Regions from separate parts of the Streptomyces griseobrunneus genome, predicted to be linked through region 1. Evidence: riboswitches for the same ligand, from Rfam matches in the RefSeq annotation. Region 1 holds a riboswitch; each other region holds the start of a gene.
The links. Region 1 has a riboswitch for cyclic di-AMP ahead of ACK8N7_RS07705 (M23 family metallopeptidase). Riboswitches for the same ligand answer to the same signal wherever they lie in the genome.
Positions count from the first base shown of each region.

Region 2: another riboswitch for cyclic di-AMP. It lies ahead of ACK8N7_RS04430 (M23 family metallopeptidase); the one in region 1 lies ahead of ACK8N7_RS07705 (M23 family metallopeptidase).
Region 3: another riboswitch for cyclic di-AMP. It lies ahead of ACK8N7_RS13115 (C40 family peptidase); the one in region 1 lies ahead of ACK8N7_RS07705 (M23 family metallopeptidase).

Region 1 covers NZ_CP177080.1:1,761,216-1,768,700, reverse strand. The annotation lists gene ACK8N7_RS07720 (DNA gyrase/topoisomerase IV subunit A) at 1-1,629, opposite strand, end outside; gene ACK8N7_RS07715 (M16 family metallopeptidase) at 1,907-3,253, shown strand; gene ACK8N7_RS07710 (M16 family metallopeptidase) at 3,280-4,650, shown strand; cyclic di-AMP (ydaO/yuaA leader) riboswitch at 4,875-5,041, shown strand; gene ACK8N7_RS07705 (M23 family metallopeptidase) at 5,055-5,870, shown strand; gene ACK8N7_RS07700 (GntR family transcriptional regulator) at 6,094-6,801, shown strand; gene ACK8N7_RS07695 (HPr family phosphocarrier protein) at 7,019-7,300, opposite strand; gene ACK8N7_RS07690 (bifunctional acetate--CoA ligase family protein/GNAT family N-acetyltransferase) at 7,476-7,485, shown strand, end outside.
Region 2 covers NZ_CP177080.1:938,172-945,656, reverse strand. The annotation lists gene ACK8N7_RS04450 (aspartate aminotransferase family protein) at 1-553, shown strand, start outside; gene ACK8N7_RS04445 (helix-turn-helix domain-containing protein) at 613-1,221, shown strand; gene ACK8N7_RS04440 (DUF6126 family protein) at 1,265-1,441, shown strand; gene ACK8N7_RS04435 (tyrosine-protein phosphatase) at 1,487-2,299, opposite strand; cyclic di-AMP (ydaO/yuaA leader) riboswitch at 2,706-2,871, shown strand; gene ACK8N7_RS04430 (M23 family metallopeptidase) at 2,875-3,846, shown strand; gene ACK8N7_RS04425 (SGNH/GDSL hydrolase family protein) at 4,009-4,836, shown strand; gene ACK8N7_RS04420 (STM4011 family radical SAM protein) at 4,850-5,767, opposite strand; gene ACK8N7_RS04415 (STM4012 family radical SAM protein) at 5,775-7,178, opposite strand; gene ACK8N7_RS04410 (STM4013/SEN3800 family hydrolase) at 7,175-7,485, opposite strand, start outside.
Region 3 covers NZ_CP177080.1:2,979,535-2,987,019, reverse strand. The annotation lists gene ACK8N7_RS13135 (PspC domain-containing protein) at 1-690, shown strand, start outside; gene ACK8N7_RS13130 (LuxR C-terminal-related transcriptional regulator) at 687-1,382, shown strand; gene ACK8N7_RS13125 (GNAT family N-acetyltransferase) at 1,423-2,184, opposite strand; gene ACK8N7_RS13120 (C40 family peptidase) at 2,225-3,325, opposite strand; gene ACK8N7_RS13115 (C40 family peptidase) at 3,679-4,887, opposite strand; cyclic di-AMP (ydaO/yuaA leader) riboswitch at 4,886-5,052, opposite strand; gene pcrA (DNA helicase PcrA) at 5,311-7,485, shown strand, end outside.

The DNA of each region.
Region 1 (7,485 bases):
GGCGTCCTCGGAGACCTCGACCGGGTCCGCGTTGGCCGTACGGGCCAGCAGGCCCGTGGAGGAGAGGAGCACCCGGCACGGGTCGTCGGCGACCTCCAGCGGTACGGACGCGATCTGCGAACCGGCCGACTCCAGCAGCACCGTGCGCCGGTCCGTGCCGAACTTCTTCGCCACCGCGGCCAGTTCCGTGGAGACCAGCTTGCGCAGCTCCGCGTCCGACTCCAGGATCGCGCTCAGCGCCTCGATCTCACCGTTGAGCCGGTCGCGCTCGCTCTCCAGCTCGATCCGGTCGAAGCGGGTGAGGCGGCGGAGCGGGGTGTCCAGGATGTACTGCGTCTGGATCTCGCTCAGTGAGAAGTGCGCCATCAGGCGCTCCTTCGCCTGCGCCGAGTTGTCGCTGTCCCGGATGATCCGGATGACCTCGTCGATGTCGAGGAGGGCGACGATCAGCCCCTCGACCAGGTGCAGCCGGTCGCGGCGCTTGGTGCGGCGGAACTCGCTGCGCCGGCGCACCACCTCGAAGCGGTGGTCGAGATAGACCTCCAGCAGCTCCTTGAGGCCCAGGGTGAGCGGCTGGCCGTCGACCAGGGCCACGTTGTTGATGCCGAAGGACTCCTCCATCGGCGTCAGCTTGTAGAGCTGTTCCAGCACGGCTTCCGGCACGAAGCCGTTCTTCACCTCGATGACCAGGCGCAGGCCGTGCGCACGGTCGGTGAGGTCCTTGACGTCGGCGATGCCCTGGAGCTTCTTCGCCGAGACCAGGTCCTTGATCTTGGCGATCACCTTCTCCGGGCCGACGGTGAAGGGCAGTTCGGTGACGACGAGGCCCTTGCGGCGCGCCGTCACGTCCTCCACGGCGACGGTGGCGCGGATCTTGAACGTGCCGCGGCCCGCCGTGTACGCGTCCTTGATCCCGTTGAGCCCGACGATGCGGCCGCCGGTGGGCAGGTCGGGGCCGGGGACGAAACGCATCAGCGTCTCGATGTCGGCGCCCGGGTGCTTGATCAGGTGGCGGGCGGCGGCGATGACCTCGCCCAGATTGTGCGGGGGCATGTTGGTCGCCATGCCGACGGCGATCCCCGAGACCCCGTTGACCAGGAGGTTGGGATAGGCCGCCGGGAGGACGACCGGCTCGCGCTCCTGGCCGTCGTAGTTCGACTGGAAATCGACGGTGTCCTCGTCGATAGCCTCGGTCATCAACGACGTGGCGTCGGCCATCCGGCACTCGGTGTACCGCATCGCGGCCGGCGGGTCGTCGTTGCCGAGAGAGCCGAAGTTGCCGTGGCCGTCGACGAGGGGCAGCCGCATCGAGAAGGGCTGTGCCATCCGCACCAGGGCGTCGTAGATCGACGCGTCTCCGTGGGGGTGCAGCTTGCCCATGACCTCGCCGACGACGCGCGCGCACTTCACATAGCCGCGGTCGGGGCGCAGTCCCATCTCGTTCATCTGGGACACGATGCGCCGGTGCACCGGCTTCATGCCGTCGCGGGCGTCGGGCAGGGCCCTGGAGTAGATCACCGAGTACGCGTACTCGAGGAAGGAGCCCTGCATTTCGTCGACGACGTCGATGTCGAGGATCTTCTCCTCGAAGTCGTCCGGCGGCGGGGTCTTCGTGCTACGGCGGGCCATCGCGGCTGCGACTCCTTCACGGATTCTGTTCGGACAACCTGAGCTTGTTCGGGGCGACACGAGCTGACAAGTCGAGCTACTGACGCGGACCATTGTGGACCGCCGCACTGACAACGCGGACCTCGACCCGTCCGAAGCGCTCCCGGGCGGTGCCACCTGGGGCACCATCGACGGAAACATCCACGGAACGGGAACTTCGCCAGGTGCCGGTGCGCTTGCTTAGAGTGGCAGGTCTGGCAGGAAGTCCAGTATCGCGATCGAAGGGACGTACATGCCCATGGGTCACACGGCCACAGCACAGGCCGGCTCCGGCGGCTTGACAGCGACCGAGCACCGCCTGGCCAACGGCCTGCGTGTGGTGCTCTCCGAGGACCATCTGACCCCGGTCGCCGCGGTCTGCCTCTGGTACGACGTCGGTTCGCGCCACGAGGTCAAGGGACGCACCGGTCTGGCTCACCTCTTCGAGCACCTGATGTTCCAGGGCTCGGGACAGGTCAAGGGGAACGGTCACTTCGAGCTCGTCCAGGGGGCCGGCGGCTCGCTCAACGGGACGACCAGCTTCGAGCGGACCAACTACTTCGAGACCATGCCCACCCACCAGGTGGAGCTGGCTCTCTGGCTGGAAGCCGACCGTATGGGCTCCCTCCTCGCCGCGCTCGACGAGGAGTCCATGGAGAACCAGCGCGACGTCGTCAAGAACGAGCGGCGCCAGCGCTACGACAACGTGCCCTACGGCACCGCGTTCGAGAAGCTCACCGCCCTCGCCTACCCCGAGGGCCACCCGTACCACCACACCCCGATCGGCTCCATGGCCGACCTGGACGCGGCAACCCTGGAGGACGCCCGCGCGTTCTTCCGTACGTACTACGCGCCCAACAACGCGGTGCTCTCGATCGTCGGGGACATCGACCCCGAGCAGACCCTCGCCTGGGTCGAGAAGTACTTCGGCTCCATCCCGTCCCACGACGGCAAGCAGCCGCCGCGCGACGGCACGCTGCCCGAGACCATCGGCGAGCAGCTGCGCGAAGTGGTCCACGAGGAGGTCCCGGCGCGTGCGCTGATGGCCGCCTACCGCCTCCCGCACGACGGCACCCGCGCCTGTGACGCGGCCGACCTGGCGCTGACCGTGCTGGGCGGCGGCGAGTCCTCGCGGCTGCACAACCGCCTGGTCCGGCGCGACCGTACGGCGGTGGCGGCGGGCTTCGGGCTGCTGCGGCTCGCCGGGGCGCCCTCGCTGGGCTGGCTGGACGTGAAGACCTCCGGCGGTGTCGAGGTGGAGACGATCGAGGCCGCGGTCGACGAGGAGCTGGCCCGGTTCGCCGCCGACGGCCCCACCGCGGAGGAGATGGAGCGGGCGCAGGCCCAGTTGGAGCGCGAGTGGCTGGACCGCCTGGGGACGGTCGCGGGCCGCGCCGACGAACTGTGCCGCTACGCGGTCCTGTTCGGTGACCCCCAGCTCGCCCTGAGTGCCGTGGGACGCGTCCTGGACATCACCGCGGAGGAGGTGCGCGAGGCGGCGGAGGCGGCCCTGCGTCCCGACAACCGGGCGGTGCTGGTCTACGAGCCCATCGAGCCGGCCGACGAGGCCGAAGGCACCGACGAGCCCGAGGGGGCGGACAAGTGAGCGACGCCGCCGTGACTGGAGTAGCCATGGAGTACCACCCGCAGCCGACCCCGGGCACCGCCCGGCCCTGGGCGTTTCCCGCGCCCGAGCGCGGCGCCCTGCCCAACGGGCTGACCGTGCTGCGCTGCCACCGCCCCGGCCAGCAGGTCGTCGCCGTGGAGATCTTCCTCGACGCGCCCCTGGACGCCGAGCCCGAGGGCTTGGACGGCGTGGCCACGATCATGTCGCGCGCGCTCTCCGAGGGCACCGACAAGCGCAGCGCCGAGGAGTTCGCCGCCGAGCTGGAGCGCTGCGGCGCCACCCTCGACGCGCACGCCGACCACCCCGGCGTCCGGGTCTCCCTGGAGGTCCCGGCCTCCCGGCTGGCCAAGGCGCTCGGCCTGGTCGCCGAGGCCCTGCGCGCCCCGGCCTTCGCCGAGAGCGAGATCGAGCGGCTCGTCGGCAACCGCCTCGACGAGATCCCGCACGAGCAGGCCAACCCGTCCCGGCGCGCCGCCAAGCAGCTTTCCAAGGAGCTCTTTCCGGCCACCGCCCGGATGTCCCGCCCGCGCCTGGGCACCGAGGAGACGGTGCGGCGGATCGACGCCGCCGCCGTGCGCGGCTTCTTCGACGCCCACATCCGCCCGGCCACCGCGACGGCCGTGATCGTCGGTGACCTCACGGGCATCGACCTGGACGCCCTGCTCGCCGACACCCTCGGCGACTGGTCGGGCGACGCGGGCCAGGCCCGCCCGGTCCCGCCGATCACCGCCGACGACACCGGCCGTGTGGTCATCGTGGACCGCCCCGGCGCGGTCCAGACCCAGCTGCTGATCGGCCGCATCGGCGCTGACCGGCACGAGCGCGTATGGCCCGCGCAGGTGCTCGGCACGTACTGCCTGGGCGGCACCCTCACCTCCCGGCTGGACCGGGTGCTGCGCGAGGAGAAGGGCTACACCTACGGCGTACGGGCCTTCGCCCAGGTCCTGCGCTCGACCGGCCCCGACTCGGGCGGCGCGGCGATGCTCGCCATCAGCGGTTCCGTGGACACCGAGTCCACCGGCCCGGCGCTGGACGACCTCTGGAAGGTCCTGCGGACGCTGGCGGCCGAAGGGCTGACCGACGCCGAGCGGGAGACGGCCGTGCAGAACCTGGTGGGCGTCGCCCCGCTGAAGTTCGAGACGGCCGCCTCGGTGGCGAGCACGCTGGCCGACCAGGTCGAGCAGCACCTGCCCGACGACTACCAGGCCCAGCTGTACGCCCGCCTCGCCGAGACGGGCACCGTGGAGGCGACCGCGGCCGTGGTCAGCGCCTTCCCGGTGGACCGGCTGGTCACGGTCCTCGTGGGCGACGCGGCGCAGATCGCGGAGCCGGTGAAGGAGCTCGGCATCGGAGAGGTGACCGTCGTCAGCGGCTGACGCCGCGTCGGTATACACCAGGACGAAGAGGACCCCGGCGGACAGCGATCCGCCGGGGTCCTCCTTATTTGTCCGTTAAGGCCTATTGATTCTCTTTGTTGGGGAGAGTGACTTTCTGCCCTGTGGGATGCGCGACAAATCCCCCTGTCCGTTTGGTGATGGGAAGTCGGCCCGCCTAGCGTCGGCTCGGCTGTCCGTCACCCGTATGCCGCACCCGCGGCGCCGGGCAGCCATCGCCGAGTCCCCGTCAGGCGCGAGCCTGGGGAGCCGGGGACCCACGCAGTCCCTGGGGTGAATCGGAAGTCCGTGCCGTGACCCGGCGCGGGGATCCGTAGGAGACCTTCCTGCTCCGAACCCGTCAGCTAACCCGGTAGGCGAGAAGGAAGGAAAGGATCAGCCCCTCCATGGCGTTCACCCGTGCCACCGGGAAGCACCGTGCCCCGAGCCGCCTGACGCGCCGCGGCGCCAAGGCCGCCGGCATCGCGGCCCTGGCCACCACCGGAGTCCTCGGCTCCCTGGCCTCCCCGGCCGCCGCAGCGGACTCCGAGGCCCCCAAGGCCGCCGAGAGCGGACTCACCCAGGCCATCGCCCTCGACGCCACGCTCGCCAAGCAGATCGAAGCCCAGGCCCAGGCGCAGCACCAGCAGGCCGAGGCCCTCGCGAAGGCGAAGGCCGAGGCGGCCGCCGAGGCCAAGGTCAAGGCCGCGAAGGCCAAGGCGAAGGCGGAGGCCCGGCGCAAGGCCGAGGCCCGCGCCAAGGAGATCCGCGAGGAGAAGGCCCGGGCCGCCCGCGCCGCCGAGCGCGCCCGTCTGAACGCCTTCCACCTTCCGCTCGCCGGCTCGCACGTCACCACCGGCTACAAGACCGGCGGCTCCCTCTGGTCCTCCGGCAGCCACTCCGGCGTGGACTTCATGGCCGCCTCCGGCAGCTCCGTCGTCGCGGTCGGCGCCGGCACGGTCGTCGAGGCCGGCTGGGGCGGCGCGTACGGCAACAGCATCGTGCTCCGGATGGCGGACGGCACGTACACCCAGTACGGCCACCTCTCCTCCATCGGCGTCGCCGTCGGCCAGAGCGTCACCTCCGGCCAGCAGATCGGCCTCTCCGGCTCCACCGGCAACTCCACCGGCCCGCACCTCCACTTCGAGGCCCGGACCACCCCCGAGTACGGCTCGGACATGGACCCGGTCGGCTACCTGCGCTCGCACGGTCTGAACGTCTGACCCCACCTCGCGCGACCTCCCCACCCGAAGGCCCCGGCTTCCCGCCGGGGCCTTCGGCAATGAGTCAGGAATCCCCCGTACCGGGCCTCTCCGTACCGGACCTTTGGCCAGAAGATATCCATGGATTCCGGCCTGCCATCGGAAATTGCGGCAGATTGCAATAGAGTCACGGAACAGGCGTCGGCCGGCCGCGTTTCGCGGGGATTAAGGCGGAGGTTCGGACATGCGCATTCCCGCGCATTCGGTATGCACGGCAATCCGTGACGACATCGTCTCCGGTGTCTACGAGCGCGGCAGCCGCCTCACCGAGGAGCTGCTGGCACGGCGGTACGGGGTCTCCCGCGTCCCGGTGCGCGAGGCGCTGCGCACCCTGGAGTCCGAGGGCTTCGTCGTCACCCGCAGGCACGCCGGGGCCTGTGTCGCCGAGCCCACCGAGCAGGAGGCCGCCGACCTGCTGGAGGTGCGGATGCTCCTGGAGCCGCTCGGCGCGGCGCGGGCCGCCCAGCGCCGTACGGAAGCCCACCTCAAGGTGCTCCGCGGGCTGGTCAGGCTGGGCCAGGAGCGGGCCCGCCGGGGGGAGGGGGAGGATCTGCGGTCGCTGGGCGGCTGGTTCCACGAGACCCTCGCCCAGGCCTCCGGCAGCCCCGGCCTGATCGCGCTGCTCACCCAGCTCCGGCACAAGATCGCCTGGATGTACGCCGTCGAGCAGCCGGCCCGCCCGGTCGACTCCTGGGTCGAGCACGGGGCGATCGTGGACGCGGTGGCGCGCGGCGACGCGGAGCGGGCCAGGGCACTGACCGCCCAGCATGCGGAACGGGCCGCCGGCGCCCACCGGCTGCGCCGCCCGGACCGCCCCGGCCGTCGCGCGGCGCCGCCGCCCCGGGTGAGTTCTTCGCAACACGGCGTAAACATCGCGGGTGTCCGGCATTAACAATGACGCCGTATACAAAGAGGAGCAATTGCCGAGGGCTTTATTTGTGCTGCCCGAATGGGCAATGCATCGGCTTCAGGAGTAACGAAAGAGCCGTGGTCCCCAAAAGGGTTCCACGGCTCTCGCGAAGAACGGATTCCGGCCGAACCGTCGAAAGGACCGGTGTACCGGAATCGGACCCGGAGCGGGTCGGGCGGCCGGACGGCCTGTCGAGCGGTCAGACGGTCTCGGGAAGCTCTTCGAGCCCCTCGGCGACCAGCTTCGCCAGACGGTCCAGAGCGGCCTCGGCGTTGTCCGCCTCGGACGCGAGCACGATCTCCTCGCCGCCCTGCGCACCCAGACCGAGCACCGCGAGCATGGAGGCGGCGTTCACCGGGTTGCCGTCGGCCTTGGCGATCGTCACCGGGACGCCGGAAGCCGTGGCGGCACGGACGAAGATGGAAGCGGGGCGGGCGTGCAGGCCCTCGGTCCAACCGACGTTTACGCGGCGCTCAGCCATGGTTCTGCCCTTCACATATCAACGGTTGTCTAGACCAGTCTCTCACGCGGTGCGCAATGCTGTGCCCGGCCTCCCCTCCCACCTGATCCACACGACAGGCCCTCGTCCGGGTCGTCCTCAGACTGCCCCGGTACCGATCCCTCCGCGACCGGGATGTCGGCCGTAGGCTTTGCCCATGGAGCCCA
Region 2 (7,485 bases), 820 kb from region 1:
GCTCGGCAAGGACTGGATCTTCCGCAAGGTCTACTCCTCGATGGACCGGGTCCTCGTCCACTCCGCGAGCTTCGGCTCCAACGCCCAGGCCATGGCGGCGGGGCTCGCGGTGCTCGCGGTGATGGAGGACGAGGAGACCGTCGCCAATGCCCGGCGCACCGGTGATCTCCTGCGGGAGCGGCTGGCGGCGCTGGTGGACCGCTACGAGCTGCTGCACGAGGTGCGCGGGCGCGGGCTGATGATCGGCATCGAGTTCGGCCGTCCGTCCTCGCTGAAGCTCCGCAGCCGCTGGACGATGCTCCAGGCGGCCCGCAAGGGTCTCTTCGCGCAGATGGTCGTGGTGCCGCTGCTCCAGAAGCACCGCATCCTCACCCAGGTCTCCGGCGACCACCTGGAGGTGATCAAGCTGATCCCGCCGCTGATCATCGGGGAGGCGGAGGTGGACCGCTTCGTGGCGGCGTTCACGGAGGTCATGGACGACGCGCACAGCGGCGGCGGCCTGATGTGGGACTTCGGCCGGACCCTCGTCAAACAGGCGGTCGCCAACCGTTGAGTTTTTGCCTCCGGGGCAAATTATTTGCCCGGGAGGAAAGTTCCTGGCCCAATGGAGGCATGAATCCTCCGGACGAAGGGGTGGCCGACGAGCTCCCCGGCGTCGCACCCCGACTGCGCGAGCTGCGCCGCGGGCGCGATCTCACCCTGGAGACCGCGGCCCAGCGGGCCGGACTCTCCCCGGCCCACCTCTCCCGGCTGGAGACGGGCCGCAGGCAGCCTTCGCTGCCCATGCTGCTCGGCCTGGCCCGTATCTACGGTACGACGGTCTCCGAACTCCTCGGCGAGAAGCCGCCAGAGCGGGAGGCGGTCATCCGGGGCGGCGCCTTCGAGGGCGCCGAGGCCGACGGCTGGATGTACCGCCGGGCCGGTGGCTCCGGCCGCGCCATGCAGGCGCTGAGGGTCCGCGTCCCGTACGGCGCCCAGGGCGATCTGGTGCGGGTGCACCCCGGCGAGGAGTGGCTGTACGTCCTCGGCGGGCGGCTGCGGGTCGCGCTGGGGGAGACCGTGCACGATCTGGACCCGGGCGACAGCGCCCACTTCGACTCGCTCACCCCGCACCGGATCGCGGCCCTGGACCGGGGCGGGGCGGAGCTGCTCTTCGTCCACTCCCTGCTGCAGAGCCCCGCGGCCGAGCTCTGCCTCGGCAACGCACTGCACGCGCGCTGACCCCTTCGTTCCCCCGGCCGCGAGGCCGGCAGAGAGGACCGTCATGTCCGATTCCGAGCGCTACGACCCGCTGACCCCGAGGAACCCCAAGGCCACGAAGGACACCCAGGAGCGGCGGATGCCGCGCGGTCTCATCATCCGGCTCTTCGCCTACCTGGTGGTCGGCCATGTGATCGCGGCCTTCCTCTACCTGCTCTTCGTGGTGGCGGGCGCGGAGTGACCGCCCGGCTGATCCCGCAGCCCTGATCCTGCGGCCTTTGCCTTCTCAGCCCTGGTCTAGCAGCCGCTCGCGCAGCCGCTCCCGGGTCTCGGGGGAGACCTTCAGCCCCTCCGCCAGGTAGCGGTCCGTCGTGCCCCAGGTCTCGTCAATGGCCGCGAACGCCGCCGCGAGATAGGCGGCCTCCGCCCCGAAGAGCGGGTTGAGGAGCTCCATCACCTCGGCGGACATCCCTGTCTCGGACATGTCCGAGCGCTTCACCTTGTACCGCCGGTGGGGATCGTTGGACTTGAGGTAGTCCGCCTCGATCGCCTCGCGCTCGACGCCGACCGCGAGCAGCGAGACCGCGATCGACAGACCGGCCCGGTCCTTGCCCGCCGCGCAGTGCATCAGCGCGGGCACGCTGTCCTCCGCCAGGGCGTGCAGCACCCGGCTGTGCTCGGCGGTGCGGTCCACGATGGTCGAGCGGTACATGGTCAGCATGCGCTCAGTGCCCTTGCCGTTCGCCAGGATCGAGCGCAGCTGCTCGATGTTCCCGTCGCGCACCAGCCGCCAGAACTCGGCTCCGTCGGCCGGGTCGGAGAGCGGAATGCTGACATTACGGACACCGGCCAGCTCGATGTCGTACCCGTCGAGCTTGTGGTCGGCGGAGTTGCGGAAGTCGAAGACCGTGTGCAGCCCGAGCCCGCCGAGGAAGAGCGCGTCATCGGCGCTGGCGTGCGCCAGGTGACCGCTGCGGTAGAGCCTGCCGAAGGCGGTGCGCCGCCCGTCCGCGGTGGGGAGCCCGCCCACGTCGCGGAAGTTGCGCACTCCGGTGAGTGCGGTCTCTGTCGGCGGGACCTGCGGCACCTGCTGCGTCACGGTGGCTCCTGGATCTCTGGCGTCGGCGCGGCTCTCCGGCGAGGGCGCCCCTGTGACGATACGACATCGATTCGGCGGAAAATCAGCGGTCCGCTGATGGTGTGTCAGGGGAGGCGCGCACGGTGTGTCCGTATTGGTGTATTTCGTAGAACATGCCCCGCTAATGGGGGAGATGGGATTCCGTAGGTGAGCGGGATCATATCCGTGACGGACCGTGGCGGCTGCGCCCGGATGTTTTCCCGGTATCCGTACGGAAAGCCAAGATCCGTAATCCACGGAGTGTGACGGGAAATCCGGAGCGAAATTGAATCGATGATTCCGGTGTGCAACCGACGGCTTGTTCCTGCCGTCCTCACTCGTTTACGGTCACCGTCAATCCGGACGGACCGCCTAATCCTGCCGCCGCCCGGAATTCGCACCCAACCCACTCACGCGTGGCAGGAGCGGGGGAACCAGGTAAGCCGCCGGCCCGGAGCGATCCGGACCGGCTCGGGGTGAAGTCGCCACCCGGCGACCGGGCATCTCCAGCCCGAACCCGACAGCTCACCTCGCAGGCGCCGGAGAGGAACTTCCCCATGCCCGCAAAGGGTAAGCACCGTCGTACCAAGTCCGGCCCGATCCACCGCGGCGTCATCGCCGCGGGCACCGGCGGCGCCGTACTCGCCCTCCCGCTGATCGGCGCCACCGGCGCCCACGCCGCGGAGAAGGCGGCCCCCGCGGCCGCCACGGCCGCCGCAGTGCAGTCCGCCCCGCAGGCCGCGCCCGCCAAGGCGAAGGCCGCCCCGAAGACGTACTCCGTCGTCTCCGGCGACTACCTCGCGAAGATCGCGGCCGAGCACCAGGTCAAGGGTGGCTGGCAGAAGCTGTACCAGGACAACCGCTCGGCCGTCGGCGAGAACCCCAGCCTGATCTTCCCGGGCATGAAGCTCACCCTCGGCGCCAAGGCGTCCGGCTCCGCCGCGCCTTCGGAGGCCAAGAAGGCCGCTCCGGCCCCCAAGGCCGCCCCCAAGGCCGCCCCCAAGGCCGCGCCGAAGAAGGCTGAGCAGGCCCCGAAGGGCGACACCCTCTCGGCCGACGAGTCCGACGCCGCCGCGCCGGCCGGCACCTCCGCGCAGACCGGTTCCTCCGAGGCCAACGGCTCCGGCTGGTCCGCCCCGCTCGCCAGCGCCAACGTCACCACCCAGTACCGCGCTTCCGGCGCCAGCTGGTCCAGCGGCTACCACACCGGCTCGGACTTCCAGGCCGCCTCCGGCACCCCCGTCCTCGCCATCGGACCGGGCACCGTGGTCTCGGCCGGCAACAGCGGCTCGTACGGCAACGAGGTCGTCATCCAGCACGAGGACGGCATGTACTCCCAGTACGCCCACCAGTCCTCGCTCAACGTCTCGGTCGGCCAGACCGTCACCGGCGGCCAGCAGATCGGCCTCTCCGGCTCCACCGGCAACTCCACCGGCCCGCACCTCCACTTCGAGGTCCGCACAGGCCCGAGCTACGGCTCCGACGTCGACCCGATCGCCTACCTGCGACAGCACGGCGTCTCCCTCTGACCCGAGGGCAGCAAGAAGTGATCGAGGGGCGGTGCGCAGCGGCGCACCGCCCCTCCACTTATTCCGGCTTTACCAAAACCTGACCGGGTGGTCTATCTCACCACCCGTCAACCCCGTATTACGGTCGCGTAGGTCACATTGAACGGTGCAGGATATGTGCTTGTGGCAGACGATTCGAGAACCCAGCAGCAGAACACCATCGGGTCGTACGCGGCGATCGGGGACAGTTTCACCGAAGGTGTCGGAGACCCCGGCCCCGACGGCACCTTTGTCGGCTGGGCGGACCGGTTCGCGGTTCTGCTCGCCGACCGGCTCCCGGCCCCCGACGCAGCGACGAGCCCGGACGAGACCCGGCACGGGAACTTCCGTTACGCCAATCTCGCCGTACGCGGACGCCTTCTCGACCAGATCGTCGAGGAGCAGCTCCCCCGCGCCAAGGAACTGGCCCCCGACCTGGTCACCTTCTGCGCGGGCGGCAACGACATCATCCGGCCCGGCACCGACCCCGACGATCTGGCCGAGCGCTTCGAGCGGGCCGTCGCGGACCTGACCGACGCGGTCGGCACCGTCATGGTCACCACCGGGTTCGACACCCGGGGCGTTCCGGTGCTGCGCCACATGCGCGGCAAGATCGCCACGTACAACGTCCACCTGAGGGCCATCGCCGACCGCTACCACTGCCCCGTGCTCGACCTGTGGTCGCTGCGGTCGGTCCAGGACCGGCGCGCCTGGGACGCCGACCGGCTCCACCTGTCGCCCGAGGGCCACACCCGCGTCGCGCTGCGCGCCGCCCAGGTCCTCGGCCACGAGGTGCCGGCCGACCCGGACCAGCCCTGGCCGCCGCAGGCCCAGCGGAGCCCCTTCGACGCGCGGCGCGACAACATCCAGTGGGCACGGGAGTACCTCGTGCCGTGGATCGGCCGGCGGCTGCGCGGCGAGTCGTCCGGCGACCACGTCGAGGCGAAACGGCCGGACCTGCTGCCCCTGTAGGACGCCTTTCCGGTCAGGGCTCCAGCAGCGGAAGCGCACGCCGGGACAGGCCCGCGGTGCCGGGCCCGGCCGGCGGCCCGCCCGCGGCGAACCCGGCGGGTACCCGCTCCAGGACGCCGCCCGCGAACACGTCGTACAGCGGCAGCGTCTCCAGGTGCACATAGCCGATGTGGCAGTCGCACACGGCGAGCGGACAGGCCCGCGGCCCCAGCGCCCGGCGGTAGCTGCCGTCGTAGAGGTTGCCCAGCTCCGCCTTGACGAAGTGGCAGCGCCGCACCGTGCCGTCGCCGTCCACCGAGATCACCGACTCGCCCGTCCGGCAGGGGAGCCCCGCCGAACGGTGCGGGTGCCTGCTGTAGGGGAAGAGCGGGTCCAGCTCGGTCCACCGCTCCGCCTCCTCGTCGGTGTACGTCTGCCCCTCGGCGGCGTTCACCCAGAGGTAGACCTCCTCGGGCAGCGCCGCCCGCAGCCGCCGGGCCTCGGGAAGGTGCGCCTCGAACCCCACCACGCCCACGCTGTAGCGGACGCCTCGTGCGGACAGCTCCCGGCACCTGCCGAGGAACCGCTCGTACGGCGTCTGCCCCGGGTGGTACGTGCACCAGAGCGCGATCTTCTCCGGATCGGCGTCCGCCAGCCATGTGGTGCGGCCGCTGAGGTTCGTCTGGATGGCTACCCTGCCGATGTGCGGCAGCCGGGACAGCTCGGTCAGTGCCCGCCGGTACCAGGACCGCACCAGGCCCTCGCCCCACGGGGTGAACAGCACCGACAGCCGGTCGCCGGTCTGCGTGGCGGCCCACGCGGTGAACCGCTCCAGCGCCTCCCGGTCAGCTGTCAACTGGGCCCTGCTGTCGCGTCGTTTGGCGAACGGGCAGTACGGACAGTCGTAGTCGCACGAGGCCAGCGGGCCCCGGTACAGGATGGTCAGGTCCATGACCCGCTCACTTCCGCTCGTACGCGGCCATCGCGGCCCGTACCCCGGGGGAGAACAGCGCGGGCCCCAGCGCGTCCGAGTGGGCCAGCCCCAGCGGGGAGAGCCGCAGGAGGCCCTCCGGCGCCTGTGCGTCCAGCCAGCCCCGTTCCGCGAACCGCTCCAGCTCGGCGGGGAAGTCCTCGCGGGGATCCGTGCCGAAGCGGGCGCGGTAGTCGGCCAGGGGCAGGCCCGCCGCCTGGAGCAGCGACTGCAGGAGGTGACGCCTGCGGGCCTCGGCCGCGTCGACGTACCGGCCGACCTCGGCCCGGGAGAAGTCCCCGGTGGCGGTGAAGCCGTCGATGATGGAACGGATCTCCCGCATGTCCACGGCGTAGTCGAAGGAGTAGTGCAGGGCCGCCGTGTAGGACCGGGCTCCGCAGCCCAGCCCGATCATGCCGTCGGTCTGGCAGGCGTAGTCCTCGGGGCCGTCCTGTGATTCCCGGGGGGCGTCGGCGTGCCGGAACATCCGCATCGACACCTGCTCGTAGCCGCGCGCCAGCAGATGGTCGCGGCCCACCGCGTAGAGCCGCAGCCGCTGCTCGTCCCAGGCGGCCTGCTCCAGGGCCTCCGCCTCCGGGCCGGCCGCTGCGCCCAGGCGGTGCAGGCCGGTCAGCGGGCGGACGTACAGCGGGTAGAGATACAGCTCCTCGGGGCGCCAGGCGAGCGCGGCGTCCAGCGAGGTGAGCCAGGTGCGCTCGGTCTGGCCGTCGATGCCGTAGATCAGGTCGATGTTCAGCACCGGTATCCGGGCGTCCCGGATCCGGCCGAGGGCGGCCTCCACCTCGGCCCGGCGCTGCGGGCGGACGGCGGCCCGGGCCTCCTCGTCCACGAAGCTCTGCACACCGATGCTGACCCGGGTCGTGCCCCGGCCCGCCAGCACCGCCAGCCGGTCGGCGGTCGCGGTCGAAGGGGACGTCTCCACCGACAGCGGCACCGCGAGCAGGTCGGCGCCCATCCGCTTCTCCGCTATGTCGCAGAGCCGCTCCAGCTCGTCCGCGGTGAGGAAGGTCGGGGTCCCGCCGCCGAACGCGGCGGCGCCGAACCGCACCGGCGCGTCGTCGCCGAGCGCGTCCCGCACCGCCACGGCCTGCCGGTCCAGGGCGTCGAGATAGCGGGTCGTCAGCTCCTCGGGCGCACCGATCCGGGTGAAGAGGTTGCAGAAGCCGCAGCGGACCTCGCAGAACGGTATGTGGAGGTAGAGGGAGAGCGCGTCCTTGGGCTCCGCCGCCCACAGTTCGCGCAGCGCGGGCCGCTCCGGCAGGGGGCGGTAGGCCGTCTTGTGCGGATAGGCGTAGACGTAACTCTCGTACGGCCGGACGGCGGGCGGTGCGGGCGTACCGGTGGCGGTTGCCGTGGCGGTGCTGATGGTCATCGGGAGGCCCCCGGTTCGAGGAAGAAGTGGGCGTACGGCACGGTCCAGACGGCTTCGTGGCCGAGCCGGTGGCCGGTGTAGCCGTCGTCGCCGTAGGCAGTGCCGTGGTCGGAGCAGACGATCGCGAAACAGCGGCGGCGGCTGCTCGCGGCGGCGAAGAGCCGGCCGATGTGCCGGTCGACGTACTCCAGGGCGGCCGCGTGGGTGGCCCGGGAGTCGCCCGCCTCACGGGTCGCGCCCGGAGTGTGGAACCAGTTCGGCTGGTGCAGCGCGGCCACGTTGACGAAGAGGAAGAGCCGCTGCTCAT
Region 3 (7,485 bases), 1.2 Mb from region 1:
GGCAACGTCCTGACCGCCGCCATCGCCGTCCTCACCGGCATCGCCCTGCTCGCCGGCCCCTACCTGGTACGGATGACCCAGGACCTCTCCGAGGAGCGCCTGATGCGCATCCGCGCCCAGGAGCGCGCCGAGGTCGCCGCCCACGTCCACGACTCCGTGCTGCACACCCTCACCCTCATCCAGCGCAACGCGGACGACGGCGGCGAGGTCAGACGCCTGGCCCGCGCCCAGGAGCGCGAGCTGCGGAACTGGCTCTACAACCCCGAGGGCACCGGCAAGGACGAGGACGACGAGCCGGCGACCCTGGCCGAGGCCGTGAAGCGGGCCGCCGCCGAGGTGGAGGACAAGCACGGAGTCCCCCTGGAGGTCGTCGTCGTCGGCGACTGCCCCCTCGACGACAAGCTGGGCGCACAGATGCAGGCAGCGCGCGAGGCGATGGTCAACGCCGCCAAGTACGGTGGCGAGGGCGGTGCCGTGCAGGTCTTCGCGGAGGTCGAGGGCCGTACGGTCTTCGTCTCCGTACGGGACCGGGGTCCGGGGTTCGACCTGGACGGGGTTCCCGCCGACCGGATGGGCGTACGAGAATCAATCATCGGCCGGATGCAGCGCAACGGCGGCAGCGCCCGGTTGCGTTCGGTGCCCGGCGGGGGCACCGAGGTCGAGCTGGAGATGGAGAGGGCGAGCGAATGACCGAGAACACCGAAGCCACCGGGGGCCCGGAGCGGCGGGTACGGGTCGTGCTCGTCGACGACCACCGGATGTTCCGTACCGGGGTGCAGGCCGAGATCGGCCGCACCGAGGAGACCGGCGTCGAAGTGGTCGGCGAGGCCGCCGACGTAGACCAGGCGGTCACCGTCATCACGGCGACCCGCCCCGAGGTCGTCCTCCTCGACGTCCACCTCCCGGGCGGCGGCGGCGTCGAGGTGCTGCGCCGCTGCGCCCCGCTGATGGGCGCGGCGGACAACCCGGTCCGCTTCCTCGCGCTCTCCGTCTCGGACGCCGCCGAGGACGTCATCGGCGTGATCCGGGGCGGTGCCCGCGGCTATGTCACCAAGACGATCACCGGCACCGACCTGGTCGACTCGGTCTTCCGGGTCCAGGAGGGCGACGCGGTCTTCTCCCCCCGTCTGGCCGGCTTCGTCCTGGACGCCTTCGCCTCCACGGACGCCCCGCCGGTGGATGAGGACATGGACCGCCTCACCCAGCGCGAGCGTGAGGTGCTGCGGCTGATCGCCCGCGGGTACGCGTACAAGGAGATCGCCAAGCAGCTGTTCATCTCGGTGAAGACGGTCGAGTCGCACGTCTCGGCGGTGCTGCGCAAGCTCCAGCTCTCCAACCGGCACGAGCTGACCCGGTGGGCGACGGCGCGGCGGCTGGTCTGAGCGGGAAGAGCCGGACGAGCTGGGCCGGCTCCGGATGGGGCTACGCGGGCTCCAGCGAGATGTTGAGCTTCTCGCCGATCCGGCGGTAGCCGACGCTCGCGTAGATCCGCTCGACATCGGGGTCGCCGGGCTCCAGCCAGACGGTCCGGCAGCCCTGGTCGAGGGCCCGTTCCGTCAGCCATGCGGTGAGCGCGGCGCCGACGCCCCGGCGGCGGAAGGGGGCGGCGACGGCGAGGCCGGCCAGTTCGCTGAGGCCGTCGACCGGGACGGAGCAGCCGCCCGCTCCGGCCGGGGCGCCGTCGAGGACCGCCAGTGCGGCCACTCCGTCACCGGCGGTCGCCGCGCGCAGCCAGTCGGTCATGCCCGGCTCGGGTTCGCCCTCGCCGCCGAAGCCCTGGTGCTGGACGCGGGCGGTGTCGGTGAATTCCGCTTCGGTGGCGGGCACGGTGATGTGCAGGCCCTTGACCGGGTTCGGCGTACGGAGGTCGTCGCGGCCGCAGGCGAGCAGCGGGGCCCGGTTCTCCACGCTGAAACCGGCGGCCAGCAGGGCCGGTTCGACGGCCGGGGCCCAGGCGGGCAGGAACTCCAGGCGCGGCAGCCGCTCCCGCGCCCGGAACGCCTCGACCAGGGCGGCCACGTTGTCCGCCGTCGGTTCCGCATCCCGGTCGGGGATGGCGTAGTTGGCGTACTTCAGCTCCCAGCCCGGGTTGTGCCGGACGGTGAACGGGCCCACCCGGTAGTGGGCGGGGGACCGCAGTGTGAGCGTGCGGGCGTAGTCCTGGACGGCGTTCGCCATCGTCATACGGGAGTTCCTTCGACGGGAGGGGATCCGGCGACGGGGACTATGCCACCCGGGTCGCCCCGGCGAAAGGCATTTGATCGACGGGCGCGATGCGGACCGGGGCCCCCGGGCGCGGGGCGTGGATCATCTGGCCGCCGCCGATGTAGAGGCCGACGTGGCTGATCCCGGAGTAGAAGAACACCAGGTCGCCGGGGGCCAGTTCGGAGCGGGAGACCCGTTGGCCCGCGTTGATCTGGGTGTAGGTGGTGCGGGGCAGGCTGACGCCCGCCGCCTGCCAGGCCGCCTGGGTCAGGCCGGAGCAGTCGAAGGCGTTGGGGCCGGTGGCGCCCCAGACGTACGGCTTGCCGATCGCCCCGTGGGCGAAGGCGACGGCCCGCCCCGCCCGGGCGTTGGGGGCGGCGGCCGAGGCCCGGGCGGTGGAGCGGTCGGCGTGGTTGGCGGCGCGGTCGGCGGGGGCTGCCGGGCCGCCGCCGTGGGCGGCGTCGGCCGAGCGTTCGTAGGCGGCGCGTTCGTCGGCGGTGAGGGTGGCCAGGAGCTTGCGGGCGTCGGCCAGCTTGGTGGTGATCGCGGTGCGGTGCTCCTGCAGCTCGGCCCGGCGGGCGGCGAGCGTCTCGGTCTCCCGGTCGGCGCGGGCCTTGACCCGGGCGATGCCGGAGAGCTGGCGCCGGATGCCGGTGAGCAGGCTTGCCTGCCGGTCGCCCGCCCGGTCGAGCTGGGCGGCGCGCTCCAGGTAGGTGTCGGGGTCCGAGGAGAGCGCCAGCTGTACGGCGGGGTCGAGGGCGCCGGTGCGGTACTGGGCGGTGGCCATCGAGCCGAGCGTGTGGCGGGCGGTGTTGAGGCGGTCGGTGCGGCGGGCGGCCTCGTCGGCCAGGGTGTCGACGGCCTTGGTGGCGGCGGCTTCCTTCTCCTTCGCCCCGTTGTACTTCTCCGTCGCGACCTCGGCGTCGTGGTACAGCCGGTCGACCTTCGCGCGGACCTGGGCGGCGGTGGGAGCGGGCTCGGCGGGTGCGGCGCCGGCCCCGGTGGCCGAGGTGGCGGTGGCGGCCCCGGCGAGCGCCAGGGTGGCGGCGGTGCGGGCAGCAGGGCCGGTGAACGGGCGCTGCTTGGGTTTCCGGTGAGCGGATTTCCGGTGCGCGGCCACGGAGGCGGCATCCTTCCTGTCGGCTGCCCGCCGGGGGATACCGACAGGCCCGCCAGGGACGCTAATCCGGGCGCACGGAAAAGGTTCGCCATGACAGCTATTGCCCGGATGTGACGTTTCGCCGCCGCCGGATGACCGGAGATGCGGAGCCGGAATTGATCATTCCGGCAGGTTCGGGCGCGCGGTGCCCAGTTCCGGCGAAGGGCCCGAGAAAGACTTGCCTCACTGCTCGGCGATGTTCTGGCCATGGCTGGGCTCCGGAGCCATGAACCTCTTCGGGGGCCACCGCAGGGTCCTCCGGCGGGACCTCTCGGGGGCGGTCTCCGGCGGGCCGCCCCCGGCCTCCGGCCCTGCTACGCCGGGCGCACGCTGCCGTAGATCGGCATGTAGTAGATCGACTCCTCGCGGACGTTCGCCCCCGGCTTCGGGGCGTGGATCATCATCCCGTCGCCCTTGTAGATGCCGACGTGGCTGATGTCGTCGTAGAAGAAGACCAGGTCCCCCGGCTGAAGGTCGGAGGTGGCGACCCGGGTGCCGACCTCGACCTGGTCCCAGGTGGTCCGGGGCAGGGGCACGCCCGCCTCCCGCCACGCCGCCTGCGTCAGCCCGGAGCAGTCGTACGAGGACGGGCCCGAGGCCCCCCACACGTACGGCTTCCCGATCTGGGCGCGGGCGAAGGCCAGCACCTTCTCGGCCTTGGCGGCGTAGCTGCCGCCCGCCCCGGTCCCCGTACCCGTGCCGGTTCCCGGGCTCGTCCCCGTACCGCTGCCGGAACCGGAACCGCTGTCGCCGCCCGGTCCCTTCGCGGCCTCCTCGCGCGCCTTCTTCTCGGCCTCCTCGCGCTCCTTGGCCTCGGCGGCCTGGCGGCGGGCCAGCTTCTCCGCCTTCTCCTTGGCCTCGGCCTCCTTCTTGCGCTCCAGCTCCGCCAGACGTGCCTTCTCCTCGGCGGTCAGCCTGGCGAGCAGGGACCGGGCCTCGGTGAGCTTGGTCTGCACGTTCTGCTTGCTGGAGCGGAGCGCGGTCTGCGTCCCGGTGAGCTTCTCCAGGCTCTGCACGGCCTCCGCGCGCTTCTTCGACGCCGCGGCCTGCTGCGTACGGAAGTCGTCGACGGCCTTCTGCTGCCGTTCGGTCGACCGGCTCATCATCCGGCTCTGGTCGAAGTACGCCTGCGGGTCGTCCGCCAGGAAGAAGGTCGCCGTGGGCGCGATGCCGCCGGTGCGGTACTGCTCGGCCGCGTAGGCCCCCAGCTCCCGGCGAGCCTCGTTGATCTTCTCGGTCCGCTTCGCCACATCGGAGAGCAGCGTGTCGACCTTGGTGCGCTGGGCCGTGGAGGCGGACTTCGCGCGGTTGTACTGCTGGGTCGCGCTGCCTGCCTGCCGGTAGAGCTCGTCCACCTTCTTCTGGACCTCCTCCATGGCCGGCTTCGGCTCCGCGGGGGCGGCCGTCGCGCTCTGCGTGGAGAGCAGGGTCACAGAGGCCAGCGCGGCCGTCGTGAACCCGACGGCGGGGGTGGTGGTGCGCACCTTCGTGCGCGGCTTGCGATGCGATGCCAAGACCGGCATCTCCTTCCGTGGACCGCCTACCGGGTTAGCTGTCGGGTTCGGACGGAACGGAAGGCTGTCCTACGGTCCGGATGCGAGGGTACGGACCGATTCACCCCGGTGCTGCGTGTGGGTCCCCGGTTCCGAACTGCCGGTAGGGCAGCACGGATTCGGCAGAGGTGACCGTGAGACGTGGTTCGCCTCAGGGAGATACGGATCACCTGACCGAGCACGCTAGCCAACCCTTGGTGCCGCTGGGAAGGAGGATGAGCGATATGCCCGATACATTTTCGTGACCTTTTGGGATCGGAGGCCCCGTACCCCCTCCGACCGGGCGCTCTTTCACGGAACGTGGGCGTCCGCTCTCCGTGCGTACGGGGTCGGGTGGCCGCTTATGACCTTCGGCCGAACGTTGTCAGTGCGGCCCCCTAGACTCGGATGGCGATGAGCAGCCTCTTTGACGACAGTTTCCTGGCCGGCCTCCAGTCCACCGAGGACGGCCCGCCGCCGCCCCCCGAGGACCACGCACCCGAAGCGGTGCCGGAGGGACTCTTCGAGGGCGTCTTCGACGCGCCCCCGCCGCCCCGGGACGGGTATTACCGGGACGGCCACCCGCGCCCGGTCATCGACGCCGCGGCGCTGCTCGACGGGCTGAACACCGAGCAGCGCGCCGCCGTCGTGCACGCCGGGTCCCCGCTGCTCATCGTCGCCGGGGCCGGCTCGGGCAAGACCCGGGTGCTGACCCACCGCATCGCCCACCTGCTGGCCGAGCGCGGGGTGCACCCGGGGCAGATCCTCGCGATCACCTTCACCAACAAGGCCGCGGGCGAGATGAAGGAGCGTGTCGAGGAGCTCGTCGGCCCGCGCGCCAACGCCATGTGGGTCATGACCTTCCACAGCGCGTGCGTCCGCATCCTGCGCCGCGAGTCGAAGAAGCTCGGCTTCACCTCGTCGTTCTCGATCTACGACGCCGCCGACTCCAAGCGCCTCATGGCCCTGGTCTGCCGCGATCTGGACCTGGACCCCAAGCGCTACCCGCCGAAGTCCTTCACCGCTAAGGTCTCCAACCTCAAGAACGAGCTCATCGACGAGGAGACCTTCGCCGGTCAGGCGGGAGGGGGCACCTCCCATTCGAGCGAAGCCGAGAACGGGGGAGGCTTCGAGAAGGCGCTGGCCCAGGCGTACGCGCTCTACCAGGCACGCCTGCGCGAGGCCAACGCGCTGGACTTCGACGACATCATCATGACGACGGTCCACCTCCTCCAGGCCTTCCCGGACGTCGCCGAGCACTACCGCCGCCGCTTCCGCCACGTCCTGGTCGACGAGTACCAGGACACCAACCACGCCCAGTACACCCTGGTACGTGAGCTGGTCGGCCCGGCCGGAGAGGCCGACGCCCCCGCCGAGCTGTGCGTCGTGGGCGACGCGGACCAGTCCATCTACGCCTTCCGGGGCGCGACCATCCGCAACATCCTCCAGTTCGAGGAGGACTACTCGGACGCGAAGACGATCCTCCTGGAGCAGAACTACCGCTCCACGCAGACGATCCTCTCCGCCGCCAACGCGGTCATCGAGCGCAACGAGAGCCGCCGCCCCAAGAACCTCTGGACCAACGCCGGCTCCGGCGCCCGCATCATCGGTTACGTCGCGGACACCGAGCACGACGAGGCGCAGTTCGTCGCCGAGGAGATCGACCGGCTCACCGACAAGGGCGACGCCAAGGCGGGCGATGTCGCCGTCTTCTACCGGACCAACGCCCAGTCCCGTGTCTTCGAAGAAATCTTCATCCGCGTCGGCCTGCCCTACAAGGTCGTCGGCGGCGTGCGCTTCTACGAGCGCAAGGAGGTCCGGGACGTCCTGGCCTACCTCCGCGTCCTCGCCAACCCCGAGGACACCGTCCCGCTGCGCCGCATCCTCAACGTGCCCAAGCGCGGTATCGGCGACCGCGCCGAGGCCATGATCGACGCCCTGTCGATGCGCGAGAAGATCTCCTTCCCGCAGGCGCTGCGCCGTGTCGACGAGGCGTACGGCATGGCGGCCCGCTCGTCCAACGCCGTCAAGCGCTTCAACACGCTGATGGAGGAGCTGCGCACCATCGTCGAGTCCGGCGCCGGGCCCGCCGTCGTGCTGGAAGCCGTGCTGGAGCGGACGGGGTATCTCGCCGAGCTCCAGGCCTCCACCGACCCGCAGGACGAGACCCGCGTCGAGAACCTCCAGGAACTCGCCGCCGTCGCCCTCGAATTCGAGCAGGAGCGCGCCGAGGCGGAGGGCACCGGCACGCTCGCGGAGTTCCTGGAGAAGGTCGCGCTGGTCGCCGACTCGGACCAGATCCCCGACGAGGACGAGGACGGCTCCGGCGTCATCACCCTGATGACCCTGCACACCGCCAAGGGCCTGGAGTTCCCCGTCGTCTTCCTCACCGGCATGGAGGACGGCGTCTTCCCGCACATGCGGGCCCTCGGCCAGACCAAGGAGCTGGAGGAGGAGCGGCGCCTCGCGTACGTCGGCATCACCCGCGCCCGCGAGCGGCTCTACCTGACCCGGGCCGCGATGCGCAGCGCCTGGGGCCAGCCCTCGTACAACCCGCCCTCGCGGTTCCTGGAGGAGATCCCGGAGGCG